Regions from separate parts of the Pseudochelatococcus sp. B33 genome, predicted to be linked through region 2. Evidence: riboswitches for the same ligand, from Rfam matches in the RefSeq annotation. Region 2 holds a riboswitch; the other holds the start of a gene.
The links. A riboswitch is a leader RNA that binds a small molecule or an ion and turns the genes downstream of it on or off. The one in region 2 is predicted to bind glycine.

Region 1 (8,369 bases), on a different contig from region 2:
GTGGCGCGTCGACAACGACGAGAGTGACTGGGCGCGCCTCGTGGCAAGGGCGGGGTTCGGCCTGACGATCGCCTTCAACTCGCTGCTGTCGTTTCGGACGGCGAGCGCGATGAAGAGTCTCGAACTGGACAGCCACTTCGTCAATACCTGCTATCCTGACGGTGTAAACCAGGTGCTGGCCCAGGCACGACTTCCGGTCACAACGGGAGTGGGCAATATCGCCATCTTCTCGGCCGTCATCGGCGGCCGCCTCCCGATTGAGCAGCGGAGACATCTGCGCGTTCTGGCGCATCACCGCCACATCGTGGAATGGCGCAAGCCGCCCGCCGAGCGCGCCGGCGCTCCCGTCCGCGCATGGGTCGGCGATCGGGAGATACCCGACGTCAACGGCATGACCGGTGACATCCAGCTCCCGCATCGCGAACTCAACATGATTTCGGCCGCCAACGCCGTGCCGGTTCTCCTCGCATTGGCCGGTGAAGGGGCACGGCGCATGCACGTTCCCGGGCCGGGCGGGCGTTCGGGCGGCTATCCCGTGATTGCCGATACGACCGGTGTCGTCCTCGATCTGCCGCCCGGGATGACGGAGGAAGAGGCCCTGGCCTGGAATGCGCAGTTCGAGGAGGCCGATGGTGTGTTTGTCCGTGACGGGCACGTGATCTATCCCGATCGGGTGCGTGAGCTTCTGGCTTCATACAGCCCCGAACTGGCGAAGGGTTTCCGGGTCATCGATGTCGAGGAGGCTGCCGCAGCCCTCGACGAACTGCGCAGCAGGCTGGCCGCCTGACCGATCGGGAGAGAATGCAATGAGAGTGGCCGTAATCGGCGCAGGCAATGGCGGTGCCGCGGCAGTTGTCGAACTGACCCTGGCAGGGCATGAGGTGGCCTTGCACGGTCGTTCGCAGGCGACCGTCGAGCCCTTCCTCGCAAACGGAATCGCCTATCAGGGTGTATTTGGCGAAGGCCGTATCTTTCCCGCCCTCGTCACCACCGACATGGCGGCGGCGATCAGGGATGCGGATGCAGTCGTCGTGGCGCTTCCCACTTTCGCTCTGGCTACCGTTGCCGAAGCGCTTCACAAGGCCGGCTGGGATACCGCTCGTCCCGTGGTCCTCAACCCGGGGCACACGGGCGGCGCTCTGGAGTTCGAGACGGCGTACCGCGCGCATCAGGATGTCGTGCCGCCGGTCGCCGAGCTGGCGACCCTGGCTTATGTGGCGCGAAAGTTTGCGCCGGATACCGTCAACATCACCGGCCGGGCGAAGAGATTGCGCGCCGCCGCTCTCAAGGGCGGGGAGGCAGCGCTGGAGGCAGCCCTCGCGCTGTTCCCCGGCAGCTACGACTGCGGCGATGTGATCGCGTCCGATCTCTGCAACGTCAATATGGTGGTCCATCCGCCGGGCGCTATCCTCGGCGTGGCGTGGGTCGAGGCGACCGGCGGCGACTTCACCTTCTATGTGCAGGGCCTCACCGACGGCGTCGTAAGAGTGATGGAGGAACTCGACCGGGAGCGTATGGCCGTAGGCCGCGCCTTCGGTCTCGACCTGCCGACGATCATCGAGGAAATGAAGGCCATCGGCACCGTGCCCGCGGATGCCGTCGGCAGCGACTATCGTGCGATCGCAGCTGGCGAGGCTAACAGGCGGATCAAAGCTCCGGACTCTCTCACGCATCGCTACTATGTGGAGGATTTCGGCCACGGGCTCACGCCGTTTCTTGTCTACGCGGTGATTGCCGGCGTCGCGACGCCGACTGCCGCGGCGCTGTCGGCTCTTCACGCCACCATGACGGCGAACCTGCCCAAGCCCCCGCCGCGCGATGCCCGAGCCATGGGGCTCACGGGAGCCACGGTCGATTCACTCCTGCGCCGCGCCCGCCCCGCCTGATTGCGGCCTGCCGGGCACTGATCGCGATGTATCGTGAAACAGTCTCCCCGGGGCCCGACCCCTCGGAAATTCCCGGTATAGGTTATCCATTGAACCTCAAGCACCATTCTTCTCTATCTCTTTGTGTGCACAGCGGAATTACCCGGAAACGGCTCCCCTCCTGTGGTTCCCCCCCGGGGCCGCCCCCCCCCCCCCCCGGGGGGTTCGATGCCCGGACCATCTCGCAGTTTTGACAGGTGACAAGGTATGGGGATTGGGCTATGACATTCGCGTCAAGGGCTGATCAGGCTTGGCCTGTTTGCGGGAGAGAACAGCATCCAAGCTGTCGCCGAAGGGGAAATCGCCCGAAATCTCTCAGGCAAAAGAACCGTAGACGGGATGACACTCTGGAAAGTCGGGGCTTCGTCGCCCCGCGCCGAAGGTGTAAGTGCGGCTGGAGTGATCCGGCGGTGCGAGTCTCTCAGGCTTCAGACAGAGGGGCACGAAATGGCCGCATCGAGCGTGCCAGTTGCGTGTTATTCTGGAGAAGTCATGACGGGCCCTGACGAGAAAACCTTACCCTTGGCAGATTTGCATCGACAGGCAGGAGCGCGCTTCGGCGCTTTTGCGGGCTGGTCCATGCCGCTGACCTATCCGGCCGGCGTCATGAAGGAGCATCAGCACACCCGTGAGCATGCGGGACTGTTCGACATCTCGCATATGAGACTGTTCGAACTCTCCGGCCCCGATGCCGGTGCGCTGCTTGACCGGGCCTGCCCCCTCGATGCAGCGGCGTTGCCGAGACTGCAATCCAAATATTCCTTCCTGCTCAACGATGCCGCCGGAATCCTCGATGACGTGATCGTCACGCGGCTCGCCGGCGAGCGTTTCATGCTGGTGGCCAACGCCGGCAACGCCGCCGCCGACGAGGCGCATCTGCGCAGGCTGGCAGAGGGGTTCGACATCACGATCACGCCGCTCGACCGCGTCTTCCTCGCTCTGCAGGGGCCTGAAGCCGAGGCCGCGCTCAACGGAGCCGGGATAGACACCGGCGAGCTTATCTTCATGCACGGTATCGAGCCGCGCGCCAACTGGTTCCTGACCCGCTCCGGCTACACCGGCGAGGATGGCTTCGAAATTGCGCTGCCGGTTACGGACGCACGCGAGTTGCTGGAGAAGCTGCTCGCCGAGGAGCGGGTGTGGTGGGTCGGCCTCGCCGCCCGCGACAGCCTGCGCCTCGAAGCCGGCCTGTGCCTGCACGGCAACGACATCAGGCCTGACATCAATCCGGTCGACGCCGGCCTGATGTGGGCGGTGCCAAAGAGCGTGCGCGCCAGCGGCAACTTCGTCGGCGCCGATGCCCTGCGGGCGTGGATTTCGCGCGGTGCGGTCAACAAGCGCGTCGGCCTCAAGGCTGCAGGCCGTCAGCCGCTGCGGGCCGGCACGGCATTGTTTGACGGGGATGGCGATGCCGCTGGTCATATCACCTCGGGCGGCTTCGGACCCTCGGTCGGTCATCCGGTCGCCATGGGCTATGTGCCCGCCTCCCTGGCGGCCATCGGAACCAGGTTGTACGCTGAAGTTCGTGGCACTAGGCTGCCTGTCGACGTGCATGCCCTGCCCTTCACCCCGCATCGCTACCGCAAAGGATGATCTCGATGGCAACGACCTATTACACCGAAGACCATGAATGGTTGCGCGTCGAAGGCGAGGTCGCCACCGTCGGCATCACCGATTATGCGCAGGACCAGCTTGGCGACCTCGTCTTCGTCGAGCTTCCCGAAGTGGGCAGAGGCCTGACCAAGGGTGACGTGACCGTCGTCGTGGAATCGGTCAAGGCTGCGTCCGACGTCTATGCACCGGTCGACGGCGAGGTAACCGAGATCAATCCAACCGTCACGTCCGATCCGTCGCTGGTCAATTCCGCCGCGACCGGTGATGGCTGGCTGTGGAAGATGACGCTTTCCGACAGGAGCCAGCTCGACGGCCTCATGGATGAGGCGGCCTACAATGCGCACATAGGCTGACAGGGAAACAGGATGACCACGGCCCCCTACGCTTTCGCGGATCGCCACATCGGCCCCGGCGACGACGATATACGCGCCATGCTCGCTCGGATCGGTGTTCCCTCAGTCCAGGCACTGATCGATCAGGCGGTTCCGAAATCGATTATGCTCGGCCGTCCGCTCGATCTGCCGGCACCGGCCACCGAGGCGGAGGCGCTCGCCGAACTTTCAGCCACCATGTCACGCAATACGGTGATGAAAAGCTTCATCGGCACGGGCTACCACGGCGTGCAGGTTCCTCCCGTCATCCAGCGCAACATGTTCGAGAACCCGGCCTGGTACACGGCCTATACGCCTTATCAGGCGGAGATCAGCCAGGGCCGCCTGGAGATGCTGTTCCATTTCCAGACGCTCGTGACCGAGCTGACTGGCCTGCCGGTCGCCTCCGCGTCACTGCTGGACGAGGCCACCGCCGCCGCCGAAGCGGTGGGTATCGCCATGCGCCACCATCGCGACAAGCGCAACAAAGTGGCGCTTGTCGGCGCACCGCTGCCGCAGACGCTCGACGTGCTGCACACGCGCGCCGAGCCGCTCGGCATCGAGATCGGCGGCGACGCGGTCGACGAGAATACGGTCGCTCTGATCGTGTCCTGGCCGGATGCCAATGGCGTCTATGGCGACCATGCAGCAGCCATCGAGCAGGCGAAAGCCGTCGGCGCACTGGTCGTCTTCATCGCCGATCCGCTTGCGCTGACGGTGACCGGCGCACCCGCGAGCCTTGGCGCCGACATCGCCGTCGGTTCCATGCAGCGCTTCGGCGTGCCGATGGGCTTCGGCGGACCGCACGCGGCCTATTGCGCGGTGTCCGACAAGCTCACCCGGCTGATGCCCGGCCGTCTCGTCGGCCAGTCGGTCGATGCGCATGGCCGCCCCGGCTACCGCCTCGCCCTGCAGACGCGCGAGCAGCACATCCGCCGCGACAAGGCCACCTCCAACATCTGCACCGCCCAGGCCCTGCTCGCCAACATGGCGACGGCATTTGCCATCTGGCACGGTCCGGCGGGGCTGCAGGCCATCGCGTCGCGCATCCATGCGCTGGCCAACGGGCTGGCCGAGGGGCTGACCACCGCCGGCATCAAGGTGCCGGGCAACAGTCGTTTCGATACGGTGACGGCACAGGTGCAGGGCAAGGCCGAAGCCATCGCCGCCGAAGCCGAAAAGGACGGCAGGATTCTGCGCGTCATCGACGCCGATCATATCGGCGTCGCCTTCGACGAGACCTCGACCGAGGCCGACCTCACGGCCATTGCCTCCCTTTTCGGAGCCACGGCCAGGCCTTCCGCCAACTCTAGCCTGCCCGGAAAGCGGCGTGGCAGGGAGTTCCTGACCCAGCCCGTGTTCCACGAGAACCGCTCCGAGACCGACATGATGCGCTTCCTGCGCCGGCTGGCCGACAAGGATCTGGCGCTCGACCGCGCCATGATCCCTCTGGGCTCGTGCACCATGAAGCTCAACGCGGCAGCCGAGATGATGCCGGTGAGCTGGCCCAATCTCGCCAATCTGCACCCCTTCGCGCCCAGGGCGCATTCGGCCGGCATCCGCGCCATGATCGAAGAGCTCGAAGGCTGGCTCGCCGAGATCACCGGCTTCGATGCAGTGACACTGCAACCCAACGCCGGCAGCCAGGGCGAATATGCCGGCCTACTTGCCATCCGCGGCTATCACAAGGCGCGCGGCGAGGGTCACCGCAATGTCTGCCTGATCCCCTCCTCGGCCCACGGCACCAACCCGGCCAGCGCCGCGATGGCGGGCATGAGCGTCGTGGTGGTGCGCTGCACCGATGACGGCAACATCGACATCGACGATCTGAAGGCCAAGGCCGGGCAGCACAGCGCCAGTCTGGCGGCGCTGATGTTCACCTATCCCTCCACGCATGGCGTGTTCGAGGAAGGCGCCAAGGACATCTGCGCCATCGTGCACGAACACGGTGGGCAGGTCTATTTCGACGGCGCCAACCTCAACGCACTGGTCGGCCTTGCCCGTCCGGGCGACATCGGCGCCGACGTTTGTCATATGAACCTTCACAAGACCTTCTGTATCCCGCACGGCGGCGGTGGTCCGGGCGTCGGTCCGATCGGCGTCAAGTCGCACCTTGCACCGCATTTGCCCGGCCATGTCGCGGAAGGTTCGAACCACGCCGTGTCCGCGGCCCCGTTCGGCAGCGCGTCGATCCTGCCCATCACCTGGATGTATATCCGCATGATGGGGCCGGAAGGCCTGAAAAAGGCCACCGAGATCGCCATCCTGTCGGCCAACTATCTGGTGGCGCGGCTGGGCAACCACTATTCGGTGCTTTACCGGGGCCGTGGTGGACGTGTGGCGCATGAGTGCATCCTCGATACGCGCGTGCTCAAGGACCGCTCCGGCATCGCCGTGGATGACATCGCCAAGCGACTGATCGATTACGGCTTCCACGCGCCGACCATGTCGTTCCCGGTTCCCGGCACGCTGATGGTGGAGCCGACGGAATCCGAGCCGAAGAGCGAGATCGACCGCCTGTGCGAGGCGCTGGTCGCCATCGCCGAAGAGGCGGAGAAGGTCAAAAGGGGCGAATGGCCGGAGGACGACAACCCGCTGGTCAACGCACCGCACACGGCAGCGGAGACGCTGGTCGGCGACTGGACGCATCCCTACTCGCGCATGACAGCCGCCTACCCGGCCGGCAATGCCGACACGACGGTGAAGTACTGGCCGCCGGTATCGCGCATCGATAACGTCGCAGGCGATCGCAACTTGATCTGCTCCTGTCCGCCAGTGTCGACCTACGACGATGCGGCGGAGTGAGCGCAGACGCCTCCAGCGTATGCCGCCGGGCGTTGCCATGCCGGCATACGGGTCTGCATCAGAAACTGGATGACATCACGAAACCCGCCGCCATGCTGCCCGCATCGGAAGCGAAGATCGCTTTTCATAAACTGCCGCAGAGCGTGGACAGCCACCAACATCAAACCCGTCGGGTATAGGGATCATCTTGCTTGACCTGCAAATGTGAGCACCCGCGCGGATCGGCTTGACACGCACTTATTGTGATGACAGTTTGTGATCATAAATTAAATGAGGCTACCGACATGCCCGCCCCAGCGCCCGTGAATATCGAAGACTATCGAGCGAGAGCGCGAACGGTCTTGCCACGCATGCTTTATGATTTCGTCGACGGTGGCGCGCTCGATGAACTGACCCGATCACAAAATTCGTCCGGCTTCCAGTCCTGGTGGCTGAAAGGCCGCAGCTTCCGATCATCGAGCGATATCGATACCGGCGTATCTCTTTTCGGCACACAGTGTTCCATGCCCCTTCTGATTGCACCGACCGGCGCGAGCGGGTTGTTATGGCCACAGGGCGAGCAGGCCACGGCGGCCGCTGCCGCATCGCGTGGCATCGTCATGCAAGTCAGCGCTGGGTCTCTGGCGACCATGGAGGAGATCGCATCCGCCGCCAGCGGGCCGAAATGGCTGCAGCTGTTCCTCTACAAGGATCGCGGCCTGACGCTGGAATTCCTGCAGCGTGCCAAGGCAGCCGGCTATCTGGCGATCTGCGTCACCACGGACTGTCCCGTACATGGCCGCCGGGAGCGGGATCTGCGCAACGGCTTCACCATCAACCAGCGGCTCGGGGTTTCCACGATCGTAGACGCGGCGCTGCACTGGCGGTGGTGGTGGCGCATGGCCGGCAGCCGACGCTTCTCCATGCGCAACTTCGAGGGCCGGGCAACGGGCGGCATGAGCGACATGGCGGCCTACATCGCCAGCGTCCTCGATCCATCGATAACGTGGGACGATCTTTCCTGGCTCCGGGACAATTGGGACGGTCCGCTCGTGGTCAAGGGCGTTTCTGATCCCGACGACGCCGAGGAGGCGATCGCACGGGGGGCAGACGCCATTCAGATATCGAACCACGGCGGCCGACAGCTGGACAGCACTGTCGCCAGCATCGATGCCTTGCCCGATGTAGCCGATCGGGTCGCGGGACGGGTTCCAGTCCTGCTGGACGGAGGCGTGAAGCGCGGCACGGAAATCCTCAAGGCGCTGGCGCTGGGCGCGACCGCCTGCGTCATCGGCCGCAGCCATCTGTGGGGCCTTGCGGTCAATGGCCAGGCCGGAGTGGAGGACGTCATCGACATCATCCACGCCGAAATGGTCAACGCCATGATGATCGGCGGATGGGTATCGCTGGACAAGCTCGACCGGTCGTCGGTCCGGCGGGTCTGATACAGGCCCGTCCGGGAATCCTCGCCCCGAGCCGGAACGAGGAAACAGTATCGGAAGGCTTTGCCCGACGCGATTTAATCCACTTACCAGTCATGAGGACGAGGGGTTATGACGGACCTGCTTCTGAAAAACGCCAATGTCCTGGATGTCGTCGCCGGCACCCTGATCAGCGAGCACGATGTCCTCGTCTCGGACGGCCGCATAGTGGATATCGACCGCAACATCGGCCA
Region 2 (8,369 bases):
ATCGACTCGCTGTTCGCCTGATGCGATGTCAGCCATCCCGTGTCCGGGTGGCTATATACGCGCAATATTGGCGGGATGCAGCACGTGTAAAAAAGTCGGCAAATTATAATCGTGCCGGTGAAGTCAAATATTCATGACATCGGTTTGATGGATGTCATGTTCATTAGGCCGTTACCTCGGACTACTATCGTGCTCGGCAACAAGGAGCGCCCTTCGCTGCGTGGCGGGGGCTTCGGAGGCTTTCATGGCACAGCAGTCCGCGGCAACGGGTCCGGTCGGCATCACAGGCGGCGAGCGTTTCGGTTTCGACGACGACGTGGTCTTTCTCGCGCGGATCGTCGAGGGCAGCCGGTCGACCGTGGAGCGGCGGGTGCACCAGCTCAGGTCGCAGCTCTCCGAGTATTCGGCGCTGGGCGATCTCACCACCCAGTCCTCCAATCAGCATGTCAACAGCATCGCCGCCGATCACAGCGCCCGCACCCGCGCGGCGCTGGAGCGGCTCACCGCCATCACGGACCGCGTCGTGCGCGGCCCCGGCGGCTGGCTCGGCCTGACGGAAGCCGCGATCGCCTACGGGATCGACCGGGCGCAGCGCATGGTGCTCTACGCCGACACCATCCGCGAGCGCGGCGACATCTTCCTCGCCCACGAGGCGGCGGGCTGTCCGCCGGTGCTGGTCTACGACTACGAGATGGTGATGGACGGCGCCGATCAGCCGCGACCGACCAACTACGTGCTGCTGAGGGTGGTGCCGCCGCCCGGCGTCGAGACGTTCGTCTGGAAGCGCCCCTACATCATCATCGACCCGCGCGCCGGGCAGGGCGCGGGCATCGGCGGCTCGCAGGTGGACAGCCAGGTGGGCGTGGCGCTGCGTGACGGGCACCCGGTCTATTTCGTCAGCTTCCGGCGCGATCCGGAGCCCGGCCAGACGCTCGCCGACGTGACGCGCACCGAGGCGGCCTTCGTGCGCCACGTGCAGGCGCTGCATCCCGACGCCGCCAAGCCGGTGGTGATCGGCAACTGCCAGGGCGGCTGGGCGACGCTGCTGCTCGGCGCGAGCAACCCGGACATCACCGGTCCGCTGGTGCTCAACGGCGCGCCGGTGGAGACGTGGTCGGGCGAGATCGGCCGCAACGTCATCCGCTACAACGCCGGGCTGATAGGCGGCCAGATCCTGCCGATGGTGCTGTCGGACGTCGGCAACGGGGTGTTCGACGGCGCGTGGCTGGTGCTGAACTTCGAGTTGCTGAACCCCGCCCGCAATTACTTCCGCAAATACTATGACTATTTCAACGACGTCGACGCCGGCCGCAAGCGGTTTCTCGACTTCGAGAAATGGTGGGGCGGCTTCTTCCTCATGAACGAGGAGGAGATCCTGTGGATCGTGCGCGACCTGTTCGTCGGCAACAGGCTGGCGCGCAACGAGGCGCGGCTCGAGCACGGGCGCAATCTCGACGTGAAGCAGATCCACTCGCCGGTGATCGTGTTCACGAGCCTCGGCGACACCATCACGCCGCCGCAGCAAGCGCTCAACTGGATCGGCGACACCTACGCCGACGAGACCGAGATCAAGATACGCGGCCAGCGCATCGTCTACATGGTGCATGACAAGGTCGGGCATCTGGGCATTTTCGTCTCCTCGTCCATCGCCAAGCGCGAGCACACCGAGGTGGCGTCCACCATGAAGACCATCGAGGCGCTGGCCCCGGGCCTCTATGAAATGGTCATCGAGGATGTCGTCGGCGAAGGCGACGCGCAGCAGTTCCGGGTGTCGTTCGTCGAGCGCAAGACCGGCGACCTGCCCGGCGCCATCGACGGGCGGCGCGACGAGGTGCCCTTCGCCGCCGTGGCGCGGCTGTCGGAACTGCAGGGCGAGTTCTATGACATCGCGCTGCGCCCCTTCGTGCAGCTGGCGGTGACGCAGGCCACTGCCGAACTGTCGCGCGCGCTGCATCCGCTGCGCCTGCAGCGCAGCCTGTTTTCCTCGCGCAACCCGCTGCTGCAGCCGGTCAGGCAGGCGGCGGAAACCGTGGCCGAGAACCGCGCCGCCGCCGCCCCCGACAACCCCTTCGTGCAACTGGAGAACTGGTGGGCGGATGTTTTCGAGCAGTCGCTCGACATCATGCGCGACATGCGCAACGCCTGGTACGAGCGGATGTTCTTCTCCATCTACGCCACACCCTACATGCGCTGGTTCGGCCGCCGCTACGAATACGAGCGCACCCGCAAGTCGAAGGAAGAACTGTTCGCGCTGCCCGAGGTGCAGGCGGCGCTGGCGCATATCAGCCGCGGCGGCTATGTCGACGCGGTGATCCGCATGCTGATCCTGCTCGCCGAATCGCGCGGCAACGTGCGCAAGGACCGGCTGGAGCGCTCGGCCCACCTCCTGAACCGGACGGAGCCGTTCAGCGCGCTCGGCGCGGCCCAGCGCGCGCGGATCATCCACGAGCAGGGCCTCAACGTCCAGTTCGCGCGCGAGGAAGCGCTGACCCACCTGCCCGACCTGCTACACACGGCCGAGGAGCGCGAGCAGGCCGTCGAGGCGGTGCAATACGTGCTCGGCCCGCTGGAGGACGCCGACCCCAACGCGGCGGCGACCTTCCACGCCTTCCGCCGCGTGCTCGGCCTCAAGCCGCTGCTGGCGGACGTGACGGAGCAGCCCGACGCGCCGGAGCCGCCGCCGTCAGGCGATGAGGCGGTCCCTGCCTGATCCGGCTTGAGGGGCAACCGCATCCACCGGAAAGTCGGCGAGCACCTGTTCGGCGATGAGTTCCGACGTGGCGGCGGAGAGCGTCCAGCCCAGGTGTCCGTGGCCGGTGTGGTAGAAGATGCCCTTCTGCCGGCCGCGGCGCACGCGCGGCATCATGTCCGGCATCATCGGGCGCAGGCCCGTCCACGGCACGACGCGGTCGGTGTCGATGCCCGGAAACTCGCGCCGCACCCAGTCGATCAGCGGCTGGATGCGGTCGGCGCGGATATCGCGGTTGAAGCCGTTGTATTCGGCCGTGCCCGCCACGCGCAGGCGGCTTTCGCCGAGCCGGCTGGTGACGATCTTGGCCGCCTCGTCGAGCAGGCTGACGGTGGGCATGGCTGCCTGCGACTCGGGCCGGTCCGAGTTGATGGTGATCGAATAGCCCTTCACCGGATAGACGTTGAGCCTGTCGCCCAGGGATGCGGCGAGCGCCCGGCTGGCGGACGCGGCGGAGATCACGACCGCATCGGCGCGGACGTCCTGCTCGGCCGGCTTGACGTGATCGGCAAGGCCGGCATCGGGCAGGGCGGGCGCGAACTTGACGACGAAACCGGTGGCCTCCCCCTCACCGTCGCGCGTGATGGCGGTGACGACGGCATCCTGAATGAAGCGCACGCCGCGCCGCTTCGCGGCTTCGGCAAGGCCGCGCGTGAACTTGTGGATGTCGCCGGTGGAATCGGAAGGCGTGAAGAAGCCGCCGACGTAGTCGCCGCGCAGCGTCGGCTCGATGGCGCGCATTTCCTCGTTCGTCACCGCGCGGCGTTCGAGGCCGCCCTCGGTCAGGAGCTTGTTGACGCGGATGCTGGCGTCGAAAGTTTTCCTGTCGCGGAAAATGTGCAGGATGCCGCGCTGGACGAGATCGAACGCGATGCCCTCGGTCTCGGCGATGGAGAACAGGTGCTTGCGCGCCGCGATGGCGAGCCGCGTGGTCTCGATGGTGTTTTCGCGGTAGCGCGGGATGGCGGCGACGAACTCGGCCATCCAGGAATACTTGTGCCAGCTCGGCCACGGATTGACCAGGAGTGGTGCGTCCTTGCGGAGCATCCACTTGAGGCCCTTGAAGATGGTGGCGACGCTGTTCCACACCTCGGCGTTGCAGGCCGACAACTGGCCGCCGTTGGCGAAGGACGTGTCCATGGCGGGATAGCGGCCACGGTCGACGACCGTGACGTCATAGCCACGCAGAACGAGGGAGTAAGCGGCGGTGACGCCGGCGATGCCGGCTCCGATAACGACGATACGGGGCATGGCCCGGGCTCCTGTACGATAGACGCATGACGGCCGACGAACCGGTCGGTCTCGCGCCCCATCTGTACCTTTACCTGAGAGCTTGAGCCGCGCGCCTTGCCGGATGGGGCAGCCGCCGCCACCCTGCCTGCCTGACACGCTTCATCCCCTTCGGTGGACCCTGCCGGCTTGCCCGGCGGGCCTCTCTCCAGATTGTCCTGACGGAATGGTCCTTTTTGCCTGAGAGTTTCCGGGGCGGTTGCTCCATCGGCGTCGGACGCTGTCCAATCTCTCCCGATCCGTCATAGGGACGTGACATATCTATCAGAACGGCTCGCAGGGGGCAACCGATTCCGGGATGATGGGGGAGCGGGGCATCAGTGGGGCAGTATCCGCATGGTCAAGTCGGGCGTATCGGGTCCCGTATCCTTGTCCCGCAGGGCTTTCCAAAGCTCGCCGCAGAAGTGGGCCACGAATGGACAGGCCAGCGTGGCGCCGCCGGCCAGCGTGGCCGTGATGGGAGCGATGGGCGGGACAATGACGCTCGCCACGACGAGCGCTATCGGCACCGCATAGGCCAGAAACATCCCCAGCGCGGCGATGATCTTGAACGCCACCCTCGTCACGCAATTGTCCCTGACCTGATCCGCGATCCAGATAGCGGCGTCCTTCATGCTTTCCTGCACGGACTCGGGCAGGACACCGACGGTCTTGTTGACGACGAGGTGAACGATGTTCTGCGCGGTGCTGGCCGGATTGGATGCCGTGGCGGCATGGCTGTGGAATTCGCCGACATCCTGCATGTTGGTCTTGTCCGCCATCGCCAGGGCCTGCCGGATATCGTCGGCCGTGTGCGCAGGCTCCAGGGCGTCGACAGCGAGGGCGAGCCTTTCGCATATGCTTGCATAGTTCACGGCCGCGAACCTTATGTTCTTCTTCTTTTTCAGCACGACCTCAGGGTCGTCGAACTTCATGTCCTCCGCATTGCTAAGCAGGTCGATGTTTCTTTTCATCACCGCCACCTTGCTGTGCAGGCGCGCCGCCAGTCTGGCCGCGGTTTCTACTTTCGGCGCATCCGGGTCCCCGTCGGGGGCTGCCGTCGGCGCCTTCGGATGGCTCAGCAGCAGGACGGCGCGCTCGTATATCCGTTTGCCGGCAGACTCCGGGCCGTTGGACGCGGAGGAGGGCATGCCGCCGGCGGCCTCGAAGACCTCACGGAACCTCTTCAGGAAATCGAAACCGGGGACTGTCGCCACACGGCCGGCATCGCGAACCGTGCACGCGCCGTCGGAATCCGAAGCCGCCTCCTCGTGGGGAAGCGGCTGGTAGGAGACGACGGACGGCGAGACGGCAGTGGATTCTGACATGACGGTTCGGGCAATGCTGAACGGATAAGCTTACAGATGTTATGTAGATATTCTGTACAGTATATTTTCTTATGCCAATTGAGGTATTCCCAAGCACAGTTCAATCAAACAAAGTTCACCTGTAACGATACGCGGCCCGACAATACCGCGGGTCGTCTATTGCGCGATTGCGGCGGAATATTGGCGTCCGTCACGCACGGCCGGAACGGCTCACGGGGCGGCGCCGAGGAAGCGGACCGCGACGATATAGACGAGCACCGTCAGCGCATAGGTCTGCGCGTTGCCGTCGTAGATCAGCCGCAGGCGCCCGGCCGCAAACAGCGCCACGCCGGCCACGCCGTTCCAGAATGCGTTGAACGAGGGCACATAGGACACGATCGGCGCATCCCGAACGGCGGACATCAGGTCGGTGAAGAAGCTGCGGATGTCGCCGCGCTCGCCGCCGTTGCGCGAGCGCATGACGAGCGCCAGCAAGGCGCCGGCGGCCAGCGACAGGATCACCGCCGCGCTCATCACCGGCAGCGGATTGAGCGAATCGTAGATCACGTCGAGCGGCAACCCCTCCCACACCAGCGAGGCGGCGAACGCGGGATCGATGGCGCGCGACAGCGGCTCCATCAGCAGCTTGGGATAGAACGACAGCACCAGTATGCCGGCGATCAGCAGGAATTGCGGTACGAGGAACGTCAGGGGCGCTTCCTGCACGTGGGCGAGCTCATCGCGGCGCGGGCCGAGGAAGATGCTTCCCACGAGCCTGATCATGTAGAGGAAGCCCACGAACGTTGCCAGAAGGCCGATCGCCGCCAGCAGATACCAGCCGTTGTCGATCATGTTGCCGATCAACAGCCATTTCGAGCCGAAGCCGGCGAGCGGCGGCAGCCCGGCCATGGCGACGAGCGCGACCAGCACGGTGGCGAAGGTGACCGGCATGTTCCCCGCAAGCCCGCCCAGGCTGCCGAGCGCGCCGGTGCGCGCCCGCGCCAGCACGCCGGCGATGGCGAGGAACAGCACGCCCTTCACCAGCAGGTGGCTGGCGACGAGATAGAGCGCCGTCACCCAGCCGATATGGCTCATCAGGGCGATGGCGGCGAGGATATAGCCGATCTGGCTGATGCTCGAATACGCGAGCAGCCGCTTCGCATCGTGCTGGAACAGCGCCAGCACGCCGCACAGCAACGTGGTCGCGAACCCGATCCAGGCGAGCAGCTGCGCCAGTTCCAGCCCCACCTCCGAGCGGATGGCGAGATAGGTGCCCGTCAGCAGGCCGAAGATCGCCACCTTGCTGATCACCGCCGACAGCAGGGCGGAGAGGTCATCGTCCGCCAGCGCGTAGGTGCCCGGCACCCAGACATGGGCGCCGACGACGCCCGCCTTGATCAGGCAGCCGATGGCGATCAGCACGAAGGCGGCGGTGGCTTGCGCGCCCCCGTCGCCCAGCCACGAGTGCAGCGTGAGCAGGTCGACGCCGCCGCTGACGGCGTAGAACTGGCCGAAGCCCGCCAGCAGGCAGAACGCCGCCGCGAGCGAGAACAGCAGGTAGCGCAGCGTCTGCGAGCCCGTATAGCGTCCGTGCGCGATCAGGAAATAGGAGCTCAACGTGATGAACTCCCAGGTGACGAAGAATTCGAGGCTGGTGCGCGATGCCGTCAGCGCCGGCAGCGCCAGCAGCATGACGGCGAGCAGCGGATAGTAGCCGCGGCGCGCATCCGTCCGGTAGAGCGCGCCGAGCCCGACGACGAAGCCGCCCAGAATGAACACCACGCCGAAAAGGGTGGGCAGACCGTAGGTCTCCGGCAGCAGGAACGGCCCGAAGACCGGCAGCGCGGCGAGCGCCAGCAGCGCCTTCGCCTGCCCGTAGAGACGGTGCGGCCACAGCGCCTCGGCGAGCGCCAGCACGCCACCCACGGCGAGCGGCGCGTAGAGCCACAGCGACCGCGGAGCGGCGAACAGGGTCGCGAGCCCGCCCGCGAGCGCGAGCGCGAGCACGAGCGCCGCCACGGGCGCGGCCGCGCGCCAGTCCACCGGAGCGATGGCGTCGTCCGGATGCGCATGGACGGAACGGCCGAACCAGCGGAACATGTAGGCCGCCTCCAGAAGCGACCCCACGGCGATGGCCGCGATGGTCCAGACATGCCCCGTCGCGGACAGATGCAGCACCAGCGTCCATTTCGCCCAGAAGCCGGGGAAGGGCGGCAGGCCCGCGATCGCCACCACCAGCACCGCGAACAGGAACATCAGCAGCCCGTGGCGGGCGATCGGCGACCACCCGGCCGTCGACTGCCGGTTGACGAGATCGGCGAGCCAGAAGAGGCCGGCCTTGGCCAGCAGATGGTTGAGGATGAGCCCGCCGACGACGAGCGGCCCGAGGTGCGGCGCGCCCGTCTTCTCGATGAGCGCCAGCGCGAGCGTCGCAAGGCCCAGTTGCCCCACCGAGGAGTAGCCCAGCATGCGCCGCACCCGCACCTGCCGCAGGCCGATGAGATTGGAGGCGACGAAGGTGAGCCCGCCGGAAAAGGCGATGAGATCGAGCCACGGCCCGAACAGCGGCAGCAGCTTGTAGAGCGAGAAGAAGACGCCCGCCGACACCCCCACCGACACGAAAGCCGCGATGCCGCCCGGCGCGGTCTCGTAGACGTCGAGGCCCCAGCCGTTCGCGGGGAAGGGTTTCAGCTCGATCAGGAGCGCGGCGAGCAGCATCAGCAGCGCCGATGCGCCGATGGGGCCGGCGAGCGGTTCCTGCAGGCGCAGCAGCTCGTCGATGCTCAGCGTGCCGGCGACGAAGTAGATGAGCGCGGTCGCGAGCAGGAAGAAGGTGGAGGCGATGACGGTGGCGACGATGTACTTGAAGGCCGCCGACAGCGACCGGGGCGTGCCCGCGAGTCCGAGCAGGCCGTAGGTCGCGATGGAGACGATCTCCAGGAACACGAACAGGTTGAACAGGTCGCGCGTCATCACCATGCCGTTGATGCCCATGACGCCGATGAGGTAGAGCAGCAGCGCGCCGTAGTGCTCGCGCAGGCGCG

Region 1: linked by a shared signal. The riboswitch ahead of gcvT (glycine cleavage system aminomethyltransferase GcvT) and the one ahead of ACUSIJ_RS08550 (D-amino acid dehydrogenase) in region 2 are both predicted to bind glycine.

The regions. Positions count from the first base shown of each region.
Region 1 covers NZ_JBSEFH010000038.1:23,439-31,807, forward strand. The annotation lists gene ACUSIJ_RS27470 (hypothetical protein) at 1-787, shown strand, start outside; gene ACUSIJ_RS27475 (NAD/NADP octopine/nopaline dehydrogenase family protein) at 807-1,886, shown strand; glycine riboswitch at 2,178-2,266, shown strand; gene gcvT (glycine cleavage system aminomethyltransferase GcvT) at 2,418-3,518, shown strand; gene gcvH (glycine cleavage system protein GcvH) at 3,524-3,892, shown strand; gene gcvP (aminomethyl-transferring glycine dehydrogenase) at 3,905-6,715, shown strand; gene ACUSIJ_RS27495 (alpha-hydroxy acid oxidase) at 7,000-8,139, shown strand; gene ACUSIJ_RS27500 (hypothetical protein) at 8,230-8,369, opposite strand, start outside.
Region 2 covers NZ_JBSEFH010000006.1:181,545-189,913, reverse strand. The annotation lists gene ACUSIJ_RS08560 (protein phosphatase CheZ) at 1-21, shown strand, start outside; gene ACUSIJ_RS08555 (DUF3141 domain-containing protein) at 245-2,710, shown strand; gene ACUSIJ_RS08550 (D-amino acid dehydrogenase) at 2,684-4,000, opposite strand; glycine riboswitch at 4,059-4,195, opposite strand; glycine riboswitch at 4,197-4,286, opposite strand; gene ACUSIJ_RS08545 (hypothetical protein) at 4,357-5,346, opposite strand; gene ACUSIJ_RS08540 (complex I subunit 5 family protein) at 5,557-8,369, opposite strand, start outside.